2 regions of the Azospira inquinata genome follow, and region 2 is predicted to be linked to the other one. Evidence: predicted binding sites of a transcription regulator. Region 2 holds the regulator's gene; the other holds the start of a gene.

Region 1 (8,472 bases), 460 kb from region 2:
GGTGCCCCATCCCCTGCTCCACAGCCTGAAGCACTACCAGGTCATCCATGAACGGGTGGTGCTGCTTTCCGTCCATTTCATCGACACCCCCTATGTACCGGAGGGGGAACGGCTAACGGTCAGCCACCTGCGGGACAATTTCTGGCATGTGGCGGTGAATTACGGTTTCAAGGATGAACCGGACATTCCCCTGGCCCTGGACCATTGCGCCGCCCAGGGCTTGCCCCTGGACCTGGCGGAGGTGTCCTTCTTCCTGGGCCGGGAAACCATCATTCCCCGGCTCGGCGGCCAGCTGCCCTTGTGGCGGGAAAAGCTCTTCGTCGCCCTGTTCCGCAACGCGGGTAGCGCCACGGACTTTTTCAAGCTGCCCTCCAACCGGGTGGTGGAACTGGGGAGTCAGGTCACCCTCTAGGGGGGCGAAGCCACGGTTTCGAGCCACCACCGTCTTCTCTGGCGACCCTCCCCAAGGGGCCTTCGGGCCCCTTTTTCATGGCTGAAGGAGGACAGGGGCCCCGGCCCGTGGCATTCTTCACCCCCTTGCCCTGTCTGCCGCCCGCCCCCGCCATGCCCGTTTATACCGTTGCCCCTGAAGAAGTTACCCTGGAAGCCATCCGGGCCCAGGGGGCCGGGGGGCAAAACGTGAACAAGGTGTCCTCCGCCATTCACCTGCGCTTCGACATCCGGGCCTCCTCCCTACCCGACTGGCTCAAGGAGCGGCTGCTGCGCCTGGGGGACCAGCGCCTCACCCGGGACGGGATACTGGTCATCAAGGCCCAGGAATTCCGCACCCAGGAACAGAACCGGGCCGCCGCCCTGGAACGGCTCAACGCCCTGGTGGCGGAGGCCGCCCATACAGACAAGCCCCGGCGCCCCACCCGCCCCTCCCGGGCCGCACTGGGGCGGCGCAAGGAAAGCAAGCAGCGGCATGGGGAAATCAAGCGGGGACGGGGCAAGGTGGCCTGGTAGGCAGATCGGGCCCCCCTGCCCTATGGCCAGCCCGGGGCCACGAGCACGTAGGGTGATACGGGAGCCGTCCTTGCCCCAGCAAGCAGAGGGTTGGGTTTTGGGTTTTGGGTTTTGGGTTTTGGGTTTTGGGTTTTGGGTTTTGGGTTTTGGGTTTTGGGTTTTGGGTTTTGGGTTTTGGGTTTTGGGCGCCCCTTCCGTCGGAAAGGGCGAGGAAACGTGGGAAAATGCGCCCCCGACGGGCCCAGCCGGTTTTTCGGCCCCCGGTCTTTTTTCGTTTCAGGAGTTTTTGCCGCCATGAACTGGCCGACCTTCAAGCAACGCTTTCTCATCACCTTTTGGCCTCCCGTGCCGGCCATCATCGCCGCCGGGGTGCTGGCCGCCTACTACTTCGGCATCACCGGCACCTTCTGGGCCGTGACCGGGGAATTCACCCGCTGGGGCGGCCACCTGCTCCAATTCGCCGGTTACCACCCGGAAACCTGGACCTATTTCAAGCTCATGCACTTTGAGGGTACGCCCCTGGAACGGGTGGATGGGATGATGATCCTGGGCATGTTCGCCGGTTGCTTCGCCGCCGCCCTGTGGGCCAACAACGTCAAGCTGCGCCTGCCCCAGCATCCGATCCGCATCGCCCAGGCCCTGGTGGGCGGCATCATTGCCGGCTTTGGCGCCCGTCTGGCCATGGGCTGCAATCTGGCCGCCTTTTTCACCGGCATTCCCCAGTTTTCCCTGCACGCCTGGTTCTTTGCCCTGGCGACCGCCGTGGGCACCTGGTTTGGCGCCCGCTTTACCCTGCTACCCCTGTTCCGGGTACCCCTGAAGCTGCAAAAGGTGAGCGCCCCCACGCCCCTGCAACAGGATCCCCGCCAGGCGGCCCGCCGCTTTCGCCTAGGCATGGTGGTGTTTCTCGCCTTTCTGGCCTGGGCGGGCAGCAAGGTGGGGGCCACCCCCAAGCTGGGGCTGGCAGCCCTGTTCGGACTGGCCTTCGGCCTAATCATTGAACGGGCCCAGGTCTGCTTCACCTCCGCTTTCCGGGATTTGTGGATCACCGGCCGTACCCAGATGGCCAAGGCCATTCTCCTGGGTATGGCGGTGAGCGTTATCGGCGTCTTCAGCTACGTGCAACTGGGAGTGGCCCCCAAGATTATGTGGGCCGGGCCCAATGCGGTACTGGGGGGACTGCTCTTCGGCTTTGGCATTGTGCTGGCCGGGGGCTGTGAAACGGGCTGGATGTACCGGGCCGTGGAAGGCCAGGTGCATTACTGGTGGGTAGGTCTGGGCAATGTGATCGGCTCTACCCTGCTGGCCATTTACTGGGACGATCTGACCCCCCTTCTGGTCACCCCCTACGCCAAGGTCAATCTGCTGGAAACCTTTGGCCCGGCAGGAGGCCTGCTGGTCACCTATCTGCTGCTGGCCGTCGCCCTGTTGGCCGTGCTGTGGTGGGAAAAACATTTCTTTGCCCGTAAAGCGGCCCAGGAGGCCCTATGACCCAAACCCCGACCCAACCCGCTTCCCTGCCCGCCCCCGATTTCCGCCTGGATATGCGGGGGGAGCCCTGTCCCTACCCGGCGGTGGCCACCCTGGAGGCCTTGCCCCAGCTGGCTCCGGGCCAGGTGCTAGAAGTGGTGACCGACTGTCCCCAGTCCATCAACAGTATTCCCGTGGATGCGAAAAACCACGGCTATGAGGTACTGGAGGTGGTGCAGGACGGCCCCACCATCCGTTATCTGATCCGCCGCTGAAAGGGGGGACTTCCCCCGGGGTGGAGGTCTTGCCCCCTCTGCCCCATAAAAAAGCCCGGCCGAAGCCGGGCTTTTGCTTGAGTGCAGGACTCGGGGGAAATTACATCCCCATGCCCATGCCACCCATACCGCCCATGCCGCCCATATCGGGCATGCCGGCAGCAGCAGGCTTGTCTTCCACCAGTTCGGCCACCATGCAGTCGGTGGTCAGCATCAGACCGGCCACAGAGGCGGCGTTCAGCAGGGCGGTGCGTTCCACCTTGGTGGGATCCAGCACGCCCATGGCCACCATGTCGCCGTATTCGCCGGTGGCAGCGTTGTAACCGAAGTTACCGGAGCCTTCCAGCACCTTGTTCACCACCACGGAGGGTTCGTCGCCAGCGTTGGCCACGATTTGGCGCAGGGGTTCTTCCACGGCACGCAGCACAATCTTCATGCCGGCGTCTTGTTCGTGGTTGGCACCCTTCAGGGAGCCCACATTGGCACGGGCGCGCAGCAGGGAAACACCGCCCCCGGGGACGATCCCTTCTTCAACGGCGGCGCGGGTAGCGTGCAGGGCATCTTCCACGCGAGCCTTCTTTTCCTTCATTTCCATTTCGGTGGCAGCACCCACCTTGATCACGGCCACACCGCCGGCCAGCTTGGCCACCCGTTCTTGCAGCTTTTCCCGATCGTAATCGGAAGTGGCGGCTTCGATTTGGGCGCGGATTTGGGTCACGCGGGCCTTAATGGCGTCTTCCGTGCCGTCGCCGTCGATGATGGTGGTGTTTTCCTTACCCACTTCGATGCGCTTGGCTTGGCCCAGATCTTCCAGGGTGGCCTTTTCCAGGGACAGGCCCACTTCTTCGGAGATCACTTGACCGCCGGTGAGGATGGCGATGTCTTCCAGCATGGCCTTACGACGGTCGCCGAAGCCAGGAGCCTTGACGGCCACGGTCTTCAGGATGCCGCGGATGTTGTTCACCACCAGGGTGGCCAGGGCTTCCCCTTCCACGTCTTCGGCGATGATCAGCAGGGGACGGCTGGCCTTGGCCACTTGTTCCAGTACCGGCAGCAGATCCCGAATGTTGGATATCTTCTTGTCGAAGAGCAGCACATAGGGGTTTTCCAGGATGGCGATTTGCTTATCCGGATTGTTGATGAAGTAGGGGGACAGGTAGCCGCGGTCGAACTGCATCCCTTCCACAACTTCCAGTTCGTTTTGCAGGGACTTGCCGTCTTCCACGGTGATCACGCCTTCCTTACCGACCTTTTCCATGGCCTGGGCGATGATTTCACCGATGGAGGCATCGGAGTTGGCGGAAATGGAGCCGACTTGGGCGATTTCCTTGGTGGTGGAACAGGGCTTGGACAGCTTCTTCAGCTCATCAATGGTAGCTTCCACCGCCTTGTCGATACCCCGCTTCAGATCCATGGGGTTCATGCCGGCGGCCACGTACTTCATGCCTTCCCGGACAATGGCTTGGGCCAGCACGGTAGCCGTGGTGGTGCCGTCACCGGCCAGATCGGAGGTCTTGGAAGCCACTTCCTTGACCATTTGGGCGCCCATGTTGGCGAACTTGTCCTTCAGTTCGATTTCCTTGGCCACGGACACACCGTCCTTGGTCACGGTGGGGCCGCCGAAAGAGCGTTCCAGCACCACGTTACGGCCCTTGGGGCCCAGGGTCACTTTGACAGCGTCAGCCAGAATATTGACGCCTTCAACCATGCGGGCGCGACCGGAATCGCCGAATTTAACTTCCTTAGCAGGCATTGATACTCTCCTCAATAAATCGATTGAACAGGGGGAAAGGAGGCTTAGGCCTCAATCACGCCCATCAGGTCTTCTTCGCGCATGACCAGCACTTCCTGGCCATCCACCTTCACGGTCTGACCGGAATATTTGCCGAACAGCACCCGGTCACCCACTTTCACTTCCAGCTTGCGGACTTCACCGTTGTCCAGCAGCTTGCCGTTGCCCACGGCAACCACTTCACCTTGATCGGGCTTTTCAGCGGCTGCATCGGGGATAACGATACCGGAAGCGGTCTTGCGTTCTTCTTCCAGGCGCTTGACGATCACGCGATCATGCAAGGGACGGATTTTCATAGGATTTAGCTCCTTGTTGCGAAGTTGTACGGTGGAATTTGTCCGGCGTCGGTGCCCCACCCCACCGGGTGTTAGCACTCAACCGTTGCGAGTGCTAATAATAGGGGCGGCTTAGGGGGATTTCAAGCCCTGGGGACGGGAAAATTGTGGGGTGGGGTGATTGGGGAGAAGGTCAGACTCCCAGGCCCACCTCCCCTGTTCCCCGTTTTGCGGAGGCAGCGGCTGGTTCATGCCGTTTCCCCTTTCGGAAAAACATTCCTCCAGCGCCGAAGCATTGGAAGGCCACTCCAGGGCAACGCTCCCCACAACAAATGAAAGGAAAGCCATAGCGCACTTGTCACCCTCATGGTAGTTGGGTTGCTCCGCCAAGCACTGTTAGACTCCGCCCATTACAAAATACCATTCGCCTGTTTCAGGTGATCCACATGTCAACCACGGAAAACCAAATCGAGCTTGATCTGATTGCCAAGCTGGATGACCTCAAATACACCTACCGCCCGGACATCCGGGATCGGGCAGCCCTAGAAGCCAATTTCCGTGAAAAATTTGAAGCATTAAACCGGGTCAAACTCACCGATGGCGAATTTCAGCGCCTGCTCGATACCGTTATTACGGCGGATGTCTATAAAGCGGCTCAGACGTTGCGCAGCATCACGGCTTTCGAACGGGACGACGGCACCCCCTTGAACTACACGTTGGTCAATATCAAAGACTGGTGCAAAAACCACTTTGAAGTGGTCAACCAGTTACGCATCAACACCGATAACAGTTACCACCGCTACGACGTGATGCTGCTCATCAACGGGGTTCCGGTGGTGCAGATTGAGCTCAAGACTTTGGCCGTCAGTCCGCGCCGAGCCATGCAACAAATCGTGGATTACAAGGACGCCCCTGGCAACGGCTACAGCAAGACCCTGCTCTGCTTCATCCAGCTCTTCATTGTGAGCAACCGGGCGGACACTTGGTACTTTGCCAACAACAACGCCCGCCATTTCAGCTTCAACGCGGATGAACGCTTTCTGCCGGTTTACCAATTTGCCGACAAGAACAACAAAAAAATCACCAATCTGGAGGTTTTCGCCGAGCAGTTTCTCGCCAAATGCACCCTGGGCCAGATGATCAGCCGTTATATGGTGCTGGTGGCCTGCGAGCAGAAGCTGCTAATGATGCGGCCTTACCAGATTTATGCCGTGCAGGCCATTGTGGACTGCATCCACCAACGCTGCGGCAATGGCTACATTTGGCACACCACCGGCAGCGGCAAGACGCTTACCTCGTTCAAGGCCTCCACCCTGCTCAAGGACAACCCGGACATCGACAAATGTTTGTTCGTGGTGGACCGCAAGGATCTGGATCGCCAGACCCGGGAGGAATTCAACCGCTTCCAGGAAAACTGCGTCGAAGAAAACACCAATACCGAAACCCTGGTGCGTCGCCTGCTGTCCGACGACAAAGCCGATAAGGTTATCGTCACCACGATCCAGAAGCTGGGCCTAGCGCTGGATGACAGCAACAAGCGCAACTACAAAGAGCGTCTGGAACCGCTGCGCCAGCAACGCATGGTGTTCATCTTTGATGAATGCCACCGCTCCCAATTCGGCGACAACCACAAGGCCATTAAGGATTTTTTCCCCAACGCCCAGATGTTCGGCTTTACCGGCACACCCATCTTCGAGCAGAACGCCACCTATCAGCAGATTGAAGGCCAGCAGGCCAGTTACCGCACCACCGACGACCTATTCCAGCGTTGCCTGCACCAATACACCATCACCCACGCCATTGAAGACCGCAATGTCTTGCGTTTCCACGTGGATTACTTCAAGCCGGAGGGTAAGCACCCACCCAAACCCGGCGAGCCCCTGGCCAAGCGTAAAGTCGTCGAAGCCATCCTCTCCAAGCACGACGCCGCCACCGCCGAGCGCAAATTCAACGCCTTGCTGGCCACCGCCAGCATCAACGACGCCATCGAATATCACGCCCTGTTCCAGACCGTGCAGGAGAAAATACGCAAGCAGAATCCGGAGTTCGCCCCCCTGAATATCGCCTGCGTCTTCTCGCCGCCCGCCGAAGGCAACAAGGACGTGCAGCAGATTCAGGAAGACCTGCCCCAGGAAAAAGCCGACAACCAGCAGGACCCGGAAGGCAAGAAGGCCGCCCTCACCCGCATCATCGCCGACTACAACGCCCGCTATGGCACCAACCACCGCATCGGCGAGTTCGACCTCTACTATCAGGATGTACAAAAGCGCATCAAGGATCAGCAATACCCCAATGGGGACCTGCCCCATGGGAAAAAGATCGACATCACCATCGTGGTGGACATGCTGCTCACCGGCTTCGACTCCAAGTACCTCAACACCCTGTACGTGGACAAGAACCTCAAGCACCACGGCCTGATACAGGCCTTCTCCCGGACCAATCGGGTACTCAACGACAGCAAGCCCTACGGCAACGTACTCGACTTTCGCCAGCAGCAAAAAGAAGTGGATGCCGCCATCGCCCTTTTCTCCGGAGAAAAGGTGGACCGGGCCCACGCCATCTGGCTGGTGGACCCGGCAGCCGACGTGCTGGGCAAATACGAGGCTGCCGTCGCGGGCATGGAACGCTTCATGGAGCAAAAGAACCTAGCCTGCGAGCCCGAGCAGGTTTACAACCTCAAGGGTGACACGGCCCGCATCGAATTCATCACCCGCTTCAAGGAAGTGCAGCGCCTCAAGACCCAGCTGGACCAGTACACTGACCTAGCCCCCGAGCAAAAGGCCAAGATGGAAGCCCTCCTGCCCCGGGACCAATTGCAGAGCTTCCGCTGCACCTACCTGGAAATCGCCAAGCGCCTCAAGGAGCAGCAAGCAAAGGAAGGGGAGCATGCGCCTGCCGAAGTCCAGCAACTGGATTTCGAATTCGTGCTCTTCGCCTCCAGCCTCATCGACTACGACTACATCATGGGCCTCATCGCCCGCCTGACGGCCCAGACCCCCAGCAGCAAGACCACCATGAGCCGGGAGCAATTGATCGGTCTCATCCAGGCCGACGCCAAATTCATGGACGAAGGGGAAGACATCACCGCCTACATCCGCAGCCTGCCCCTGGGCGAGGCGCTGGAAGAAAAGGAAATCCGCGCTGGTTACGAACGCTTCAAGGCTGAGAAAAAAGTTCAGGAACTCACCGGCATCGCTACCAGGCACAAGCTGGACGCCGCCGCACTGCAAGCCTTTGTGGACGAAGTGCTCCGCCGCCGCATCTTCGATGGCGAAGCCCTGAGCGAACTTATGGCCCCCTTGGGGCTGGGCTGGAAGGCCCGTACTCAGGCGGAACTGGCGCTAGTGGATGACCTGACGCCCCTGCTGCACAAGCTGGCCCAGGGGCGGGAGATTTCGGGGTTGAGTGCGTATGAGCAGTAAGGGCAAGAGCGCGATGGGCGAAGATAACAAGGAAAAGTCAGCGCTGGTGCCACGGCTGCGGTTTCCTGAGTTTCGGGAGGCAGAGGGGTGGGAAAACGGCCTCTTGGGAAATTTATCGGAAGTTGTCCGTGGTGGTTCTCCACGTCCGATTGACGATTTTCTCACCACTGACGCGAGCGGTCTTAACTGGCTCAAGATTGGCGATGTGGATAAAGAGGCCAAATACGTCACACGAACCGCGGAGAAGGTCCGACCTGACGCGCTGAGTAAAA
Region 2 (8,472 bases):
ACCAGGCCGGCGAAGTTTTCCATGACCTTGTTGAAGACGCTGGCGGCCTGCCCCACTTCGTCCTGACCTTTGACGGCCAGGCGCCGGGTCAGATCCCCGTCGCCGCTGGCCACGTCCCGCAGGCCCTCGGTGAGCTGCTCCAGGGGCTTGGTGACAAAGTGGCGGATGAACAGGTAGATCATGGCCAGGAGCAACAGACTGGCGGCGAAGGCGGCAATGGTGATTTTCAGGCGGAAGGCGCTCACTTCCTCATTCACCTTATCCAGGGACACCTTCATGCTTACTACCCCCAACACCGAACCTTCCGGCGCCTGGTGGCACATGATGCAGTTTTTGCCCAGGTAATTGGTGGAGGCCAGGGTGGGATTGACTACATGGAGGTAGCGATTGCCGTCGCTTTCCTCCACGGCGGCAAAGGGCTTGCCGGTCTGCATCACCTGACGCTCAATGGCGTCCATGGGCCGGGTGTCTTTCTTGTCCGGGCCGAAGACCTTGATCACCGCATCCCCACGGATGACGTGGAGATCCTTGATCACCGAGAGCTGTTTAATCTGGTCCAGGAACACTTCCCGCTGGCCCACCGTGCCCGTGATCATCATGCCGGTGAGACCGGCCATGGTCATTTCGTGGATGCTGCGGGAGAAGTCCATGGCCTGATTGGTGACGGTGTCCCGATTGACGTCCGTTTCCCAAATGATCATGGTCGTCCAGACGGCCACCAGAACCAGCCAGATGGCTGCGGTCAAGCGAATCCAAATTTTCATATCGGCGATGCGAGCCATGCTCTCTCTCGGTGCAGCATTTAGGGTTTGTAGGAATAAGCTTATCTGACGAAAGTCATGCGGCCAAGTCTAGCTGTTGCATTGTGCCAGCCTTACCGTCCTCCTGCAAAAACAGACCGGTGTTGCGGACCTGTGCCAGTAACTGATTTTGCTCATCTTTTATGGCAAAGGGAGTGGGGGAAGCGGCCAGACTCAGGGCGCCGATGCCCAGATCGTGGAGGCTGCGCAACTGATCCTGTCCCTGGGCGTTCTTACTCAGCACCTGGAGTTGGGAGAAAACCCGGTCCCCCGCGTCGATCCAACCATTGTGGTCCTCGTCATAGGCGGCCAGCTCCCCGTAACCGTTGCCGCTGGAGGGGCCAAACAACTCGCTGCCGTTGTCGATTTTGCCGTTGCCGTTCTTATCCAGCACCAGAAAGCCGCTGCCCCCGGTGGCGAAGGCCATATTTTCCTGCTGGCCATCGTTGTTCAGATCGAACTGGAACTTCTGGTTAGTGAGTTCTGCGGCGCTGCCGCCGAAATTGAGCACCAGGGGGTCCTGGGTGGCCAGCCTGTCCCCCGCCTGGATATGGACCTGGCTGGTTTCCTGATAGCTGTACTGCATTTGCAGGGAAAGATCGAAGTGAATTTCCTGGCCGTCTGCCGTATGCACCACGCCGCTGGCGGCCCAATCGGTCTGTTCCCTTTCCGTGTAGCTTTCCAGATACTGGTAATCCAGGCCGTAACCAGCGGAAGCGGGGGCGGTGGTGGTTGAGGAGCTGGTTTCCCCCGGGGCTGGCAGGCTGGCATCCTGGCTCGGGGCGGTGAGGTCGGCCAGGGAGAAGAGCTTGGCTTTATGGCCCGTGAGCATTTCCAGCATCATCTGAATCAGGGTGAGCTGGAGCTGGTTCCGGTCCGTTAACGGCATATCCCCGGTCTGGGCGGCCAGGCCGGCGGAGGAGAGGGAAACGCTGTCCGTGGGCAGCACCGCCGCGCCCCTTGCCGGGTTTGCCCCACCCGCCCCGGTGGCGGTGGAAGGCGTGCCGATCTGATAGCGGAGCCGTTCTTCCACCTGCCATTGCTGGCTGTACCGGTGGGAGGCGGAGAAATTCAGGTTGGCGTCGGCGATTTTCATGGCGGTCCTTCGGCGAACGGTGATGGCGCGGAGCACCGGATCGATGTCCCTGCCATGCTTATCGGCCTGGGCCGAGGATTATTGAGGCGAGGCCCTAAATATCCTTGCCCGATTTGATCCGGGCCCGCCCGGGATCAGAGGTGGCCGTTGGTCCAGGCGACGATGCCCGCCGTATCCAGGGCGCCGGCCTGGCGGGCGATTTCCCTGCCATTGCGGAACAGCATCAGGGTGGGAATGCTGCGGATACCCAGGCGGGCCGCCAGGGCCTGGTTGGCCTCCGTATCCACCTTGGCCAGCCGCACCCGGGGCGCCAGACGGGCCACGGCGGCGGCGAAGGCGGGGGCCATCATGCGGCAGGGGCCGCACCAGGGGGCCCAGAAATCCACCAGCAGGGGCAGATCATTGTGGGCCAGCTGGCGCTCCAGCCCCGCCTGATCCAGCACCATGGGCTGGTCCGGAAACAGGGGGGCGTGGCAGCGGCCGCAGCGGGGCGCGCTTTCCAGACGTTCCCTGGCCACCCGGTTCACGGCCAAGCAATGGGGGCAGGGGAGAAGCAGGGCGTCGGTATCCATGGGGTGGGGCTTTCAACAAGGGCTTGTGGGGAGGGGCGAATGGGGCCTAGATGGTGGTGGCCGGCGGCTTTTTCAAGCCGGGGAAAGGCCGGACTCGGGAGCTGCACCGGGGCTGGCTCTGGTGGGGGCTCGGGAGGGATGACTTGGGGGATGGTTTGGGAAGGGGCTGGCCTGGGGACTCTCGGGCGGATTCTGAAGCAGAACCAGAGGTGATCCCAAGCCCGACCCGACCCAAGCCAAGCCAAGCCAAGCCGACCCAAGCCGACCCAAGCCGACCCAAGCCCGCCCAGGCTGGCGCCGGGCGGGCTTCCGGGCTTACAGTTAACCGTTCCCGGCTGCGGCCGGACCTTCCTCCTTTTTCTTTTCGGATTCCCATGTTTGCTGCCGCCCTGCGCCAGTCCCTGTTGGGGAACGGGGGCCAAGCCTCCCGCCCCATTGTCTGGCTGATCGGATTTTTCGCCTTCCTCAACGTTTATTCCATGCAGTCCGTGCTGCCCCTGGTGATGGGGGATTTCCACGCTTCCCCGGTGCAGGCCGGGGCCACCGTGGGCGCCACGGTGCTGGCCGTGGCCCTGGTGTCCCCCTTCATGGGCATGTTGTCCGACGCCCTGGGGCGGAAGCGCATCCTGTGCATTTCCCTCTTTGCCCTGACCCTGCCCACGGCCCTGATTCCGGCCATGGGAAGTCTGACCCTGGTGGTGGTGATGCGTTTCCTCCAGGGCTTGGCCATTCCGGGCATTGTGGTGGTGCTCATGGCCTATATTGCGGAGGAATTCCGCTCCGGCGGGGTGGCCCGGATGACCACCGCCTATGTGGGGGGCACGGTCATGGGAGGCTTTTGTGGCCGTTTCATCACCGGCCATGCGGGCCATCTGCTGGGCTGGCGGGGGGCCTTTGTCACCCTGGCGGTGATGAATTTCCTCGGCGCCCTGCTGGCCCTGTGGCTCCTGCCGCCGTCCCGGCATTTTGTGGCCAACCGGGATGTGGGGGGCGCGTTCCGCACCCTGGGCCACCATCTCCACAATCCCCGCCTCCTGGCCGCCTGCGCCGTGGGCTTTTGCGTGCTCTTTTCCCTGGTGGGCACCTTTACCTACGTGAATGTGCTCCTGGCCTATCCCCCCTTTAACCTTTCCGCCGCCGGGCTGGCCAATGTGTTCTGCGTCTATCTGGTGGGGGTGGTGGTGACCCCCATGGCCGGCAAGGTGATTGTGCGCATCGGCTTCCTCCGTTCCCTGCTGGGAGCCTTGAGCCTGTCTGCCGCCGGGCTGGCCCTGACCCTGCTACCGTCCCTGGGGACGGTGATTGTGGGGCTGGCCATCTGCTCTTCCGGGGTTTTTATCTGCCAGTCCGCCACCATCAGCTTTATTGCCGACAGCGTCAGCGAAGGCCGTTCCCTGGCCACGGGCCTGTACAACATGTCCTATTACGCCGGCGGCGCGGTGGGGGCCTGGTTGGCCGGTCTGGCCTTTGAAGCCTGGGGCTGGAGCGGCTCTGTGCTATCCATCTTTGTGGTCCAGCTGGTGGCCGGGGGCATTGCCTGGCAGGGCTGGCGGCGGCCGAAAACGGTCCAGGCCTAAAGCCCCGTTTTCTCCCGGGCAAGGAGCGAAAAACAGGCTGGAGATGCCCGAGGGACGGGGGCCTCTCCTCTCGGGTATATGGGGAGCGGCTCGGGGCCGCCCCCTAGTGGGGAGCCCCTTGCAGCTTGGCCCGCAGGGCGGTGGCCGCCAGGGTGTCCTGATTCGGGGCGGGGCGGCTCGACCAGCCCTGGAGATGTTCCAGCACTAGGGCCCCCAGGGCGGCGATCCAATCCGGCCGTTCATTGAGGCAGGGAATGTAGTGGAAGGTCTTGCCCCCGGCGGCCAGGAAGGTGGCCTTGCCCTCCATGCCAATTTCTTCCAGGGTTTCCAGACAGTCGGAGACAAAGCCGGGGCAGATCACATCCACCCGCTCCACCTTGGCCTGGGCCAGTTTTTCCAGGGTCGGGGCCGTGTAGGGCTGGAGCCAGGGCATTTTGCCGAAGCGGGACTGGAAGCAGACCTCTACCTGTTCCGGCGCCAGTTCCAGGCTTTCCCGGAGCAGGCGGGCGGTTTTCTGGCATTCGCAGTAATAGGGGTCCCCCTGGTCCAGACTGCGCCGGGGCAGGCCGTGAAAACTGATGAGCAGCCGGTAAGAGGGCCCCGGGCGGCCTTCCTGACTCCAGAAATCCCGAACCTGGGCGGCCAGGGCGCCGAAGTAGGCGGGATGGTCGTGGAAATTCCGGATATAGCGCAGCTCCGGCAGGTTCCGGGTGCGGAGCAGGGGCTGGAATACCCCATCCAGGGCTGAGCCCGTGGTGCTGGCGGAAAACTGGGGATAGAGGGGCAGAATCAGCAGCCGGTCGCAGCCCTTGGCCTTAAGCTGGGCCAAGACGTCCCCTACGGCCGGTTGGCCATAGCGCATGGCGTAGGCCACTTCCAGGCCTTCCTGGCCCTGTTCCCCGAGCCAGCCTTTGAGGAGCTTGGTCTGCTTTTCCGTATGCACCCGCAGGGGGGAACCTTCCGGGGTCCAGACGGCGGCGTATTTGGCGGCGGATTTTTTCGGCCGGGTGTTGAGAATGATGCCGTTCAGAATCAGCCACCACAGGGCCCGGGGCAGCTCCACCACCCGGGGGTCGGAGAGAAACTGCTTCAGGTAGCGGCGCAGGGCCGGCGGCGTGGGGGCGTCCGGGGTGCCCAGGTTGAGCAGCAACACCCCGGTGCGGGGGGGCTGGTCGTGGCGATGGGGGGGCTCGGGTAAATAGGCGGACATGGCAATGGGACTCCAAAAATCCTGGGCGGCAGGGGAGAAACGGGGGGAAAGCCCGGCTAGGAGCCGGACTGGTAGGTCAGGGCGCTGGAGAGCAGCTTGGCGGTGATGTCTACGATGGGAATGACCCGGTCGTAGGCCATGCGGGTGGGGCCGATAACCCCCACGGAGCCGACGATGCGGCCGTTCACCTCGTAGGGGGCGGTAACCACGCTGCATTCATCCAGGGGGGCCAGACCGGATTCGCCGCCGATGTAGATCTGCACCCCCTCGGCCCGGTTGGAAATATCCAGAAGCTTGACCAGGCCGGTCTTTTGCTCGAAGAGATCGAAGAGTTCCCGGAGACGGCGCATGTCGGAGGACAGGTCTTCCACATCCAGGAGATTTTTTTCCCCGCTGATCACGTACTGATCCCGGGGGGCCCCCAGGGCTTCCCCACCTGCTTCCAGGGTGGCGGCCATGAGGGCCTGCATGTCCTGGCGCAGGCGTTGCAATTCCTCGGACAGACGCTGGCGGATCTGGTCGAAATTGAGACCGGCGAAATTCTGGTTCAGGTAATTGGCTGCCGCCACCAGCTCGGAGGCCTTGTAGGGCCGATCGGTGAAAAGAATGCGGTTCTGCACGTCCCCATCCGTGGTGACGATGATGAGCAGGGTGCGCTTTTCCGAAAGGCCTAAAAACTCGATCTGGCGGATTTGGGGGGAAGGGCGCTGGGGCGCCATGACCACCCCGGCAAAATTGGTGAGCCCGGACAGGAGCTGGGAGGCGCTGTTGATCAGCTGCTGGGGCTGGGCCGGATGGAGGTGGCCTTCAATGGCCAGGATTTGCCGCTCCGCCAGGGGCTGAACGGTGAGCAGGCTGTCCACGAACACCCGGTAGCCCCGGGGGGTGGGAATGCGTCCGGCGGAGGTATGGGGGCTGGTGATGAAACCCATGTCCTCCAGGTCCGCCATTACATTGCGCACCGTGGCCGGGGACAGGTCCAGGCCGGAGGCCTTGGACAGGGCCCGGGAGCCCACGGGCTGGCCCTCGATCACGTAGCGTTCGACCAGGGTCTTGAGCAGGATGCGGGCGCGTTTATCAAGCATGGCGGTGATTTTACCCAAATTCTCCCCACTGACCAGTGCCGGTGGGCTGGGGCGGCGGGTCGGCGGCTGGCGGGGTTTTATGGTTTAATTCCCCCCATGCATAACTCCCCAACCCGCTCCCCCTCTGCTTTTCGGACCATTGCCCTGATCGGGCGCTACCATAGTCCGGAGGTGGCCGAATCCCTCCGTGCCCTGGGCCGTTTTCTGAGCCAGCGGGGCGTGGTGATCGTGGTGGAGAGCGATACGGCCCGCAATGTGGGGGGCGATCTGCCCTGGGAAGTGAAGGATTTCCCCGCCATCGGCCAGGACGCGGATCTGGCCATTGTGCTGGGGGGAGACGGCACCATGCTCAATGCGGCCCGCCAGCTGGCCCCCTTCCGGGTGCCCCTGGTGGGGGTCAATCAGGGGCGTCTGGGTTTCATGACCGACATCGGCCGCCACGACATGCTGAGCTGCATGGAAGATCTGCTGGAAGGCCGCTTCACCCGGGATGAGCGTCTGGTGCTGGCCGCCGTGGTGAGCCGGGACGGCAAGGATATCTGCGTCAATCAGGCCTTGAATGACGTGGTGGTGGATAAGGGCGCCATCGGCAAAATGATCGAATTCGAGCTCTTCATTGACGGGGAGTTCATCTATCACCTGCGGGCCGACGGCCTCATCGTTTCCACCCCCACGGGCTCCACCGCCTATGCCCTGTCCGCCAACGGTCCCATTCTCCATCCCAATCTGGGGGGCATTGCCCTGGTGCCCCTCTGCCCCCACGCCCTGACCAACCGGCCAGTGACCGTTTCCGAGCGCTGCGACATCGAATTGCGCATTACCCATGCCGCTGACGCCCGGGTCCACTTTGACGGCCAGCTCACTTTTGACCTGAAGCGGGGGGATTGCGTCCATATGCGCAAGGCCGCCCACAGCACCTGCTTCCTCCATCCCCCCGGCTACAGCTATTTCGCCATGCTGCGTCAGAAGTTGCAGTGGAGCGAACGTCCCAAAGGAGTTTGACCGCCATGTTGCGCCGCTTGTCCATACGGGATTTTGTGCTGGTGGATCGCCTGGAACTGGAATTCGCCACCGGTTTTGGCGCCCTTACCGGGGAGACCGGCGCCGGTAAATCCATTCTGGTGGATGCCCTGGCCTTCGTGCTGGGGGAACGGGCGGACAGCGGCCTCCTGCGTAGCGGCGCCGAACGCATGGAAGTGGCCGCTGAATTCGACGGGGCTGACGGGGGCCATGCCACCGATCTGGCCGCCTGGTTGCGGGACAACGATTTTGCCCCGGCGGATGCGGGGGAACCCCTGCTGCTGCGCCGGGTGCTGGACGGCAACGGCCGCTCCCGAGCCTACATCAACGGTTCCGCCGCTACCTTGCAGCAACTGCGCCAGGTGGCGGAATGGCTGGTGGATATCCACGGCCAGCACGCCCACCAGTCCCTGCTGCGCCATGAGGTGCAGCGCCATCTGGTGGATGCCCACGGGGGGGCCGGGGATCTGGCCCGGCAGGTGGCCTCGGCCTGGAAAAGCTGGCGGGACGCCCAATCCGCCCTGGAAGCGGCGGCCCGGGGCGGCGAAGCCCTGCGCCGGGAGCGGGAACAGCTGGAATGGCAGGTGCAGGAACTGGAAGCCCTGGGCTTCAGTCCGGAGGAATGGAGTGAGCTGAACCAGGAACACCGGCGCCTTTCCCATGCCGCTTCCCTGCTGGAGGGGGCCCAGTTTTCCCTGGGGCTCTTGAGCGAAGGGGAGGAGGCCTGCGAAGCCCGTATCGGCGCCGTGGCCAGCCGTCTGGAAGATTTGAGCGAATACGATCCGGCCCTGGCCGAGGTGCTGGCCCTGGTCCAGTCCGCCCAGGCGGAACTGGGGGAAGGGGTCTCCGCCCTGCGTCGTTACGGGGATCGGGTGGATTTGGACCCCCAACGGCTGCGGGAAGTGGAAGGCCGCCTAGAAGGGGTGATTTCCCTGGCCCGCAAATACCGGGTGACGCCGGAGGGCCTGCCGGATCTGCTGGCGGAAAGCCAAGCTCGCCTCCAGGCCTTGGGGGACGCGGCCAATCTGGAAGTGCTGGAAAGCCGGGCCCAGGCCGCTGCCGCCCACTACCGGGAACTGGCCCAGGGGCTTTCCCTGGCCCGGCAGACCGCG

The links. Region 2 encodes HrcA, which represses chaperone genes, less so after heat shock. Its sites were predicted from a motif close to TNTTAGCACTCNNNGNCNNNGAGTGCTAANA; they were not measured.
Region 1: a site for HrcA is predicted at 4,869-4,899, ahead of groES (co-chaperone GroES). Genes of this name have one in related genera too.

Annotation. Positions count from the first base shown of each region.
Region 1 is NZ_CP064782.1:2,169,607-2,178,078, reverse strand. Features, by position in the region: gene Azoinq_RS09985 (potassium transporter Kup) at 1-412, shown strand, start outside; gene arfB (alternative ribosome rescue aminoacyl-tRNA hydrolase ArfB) at 520-966, shown strand; gene yedE (selenium metabolism membrane protein YedE/FdhT) at 1,261-2,457, shown strand; gene yedF (sulfurtransferase-like selenium metabolism protein YedF) at 2,454-2,711, shown strand; gene groL (chaperonin GroEL) at 2,812-4,464, opposite strand; gene groES (co-chaperone GroES) at 4,509-4,799, opposite strand; gene Azoinq_RS09955 (type I restriction endonuclease subunit R) at 5,225-8,200, shown strand; gene Azoinq_RS09950 (restriction endonuclease subunit S) at 8,190-8,472, shown strand, end outside.
Region 2 is NZ_CP064782.1:2,630,057-2,638,528, forward strand. Features, by position in the region: gene Azoinq_RS12025 (methyl-accepting chemotaxis protein) at 1-782, opposite strand, end outside; gene Azoinq_RS12030 (VCBS repeat-containing protein) at 838-1,896, opposite strand; gene trxC (thioredoxin TrxC) at 2,031-2,468, opposite strand; gene Azoinq_RS12040 (MFS transporter) at 2,843-4,045, shown strand; gene hemH (ferrochelatase) at 4,149-5,255, opposite strand; gene hrcA (heat-inducible transcriptional repressor HrcA) at 5,312-6,340, opposite strand; gene Azoinq_RS12055 (NAD kinase) at 6,437-7,342, shown strand; gene recN (DNA repair protein RecN) at 7,348-8,472, shown strand, end outside.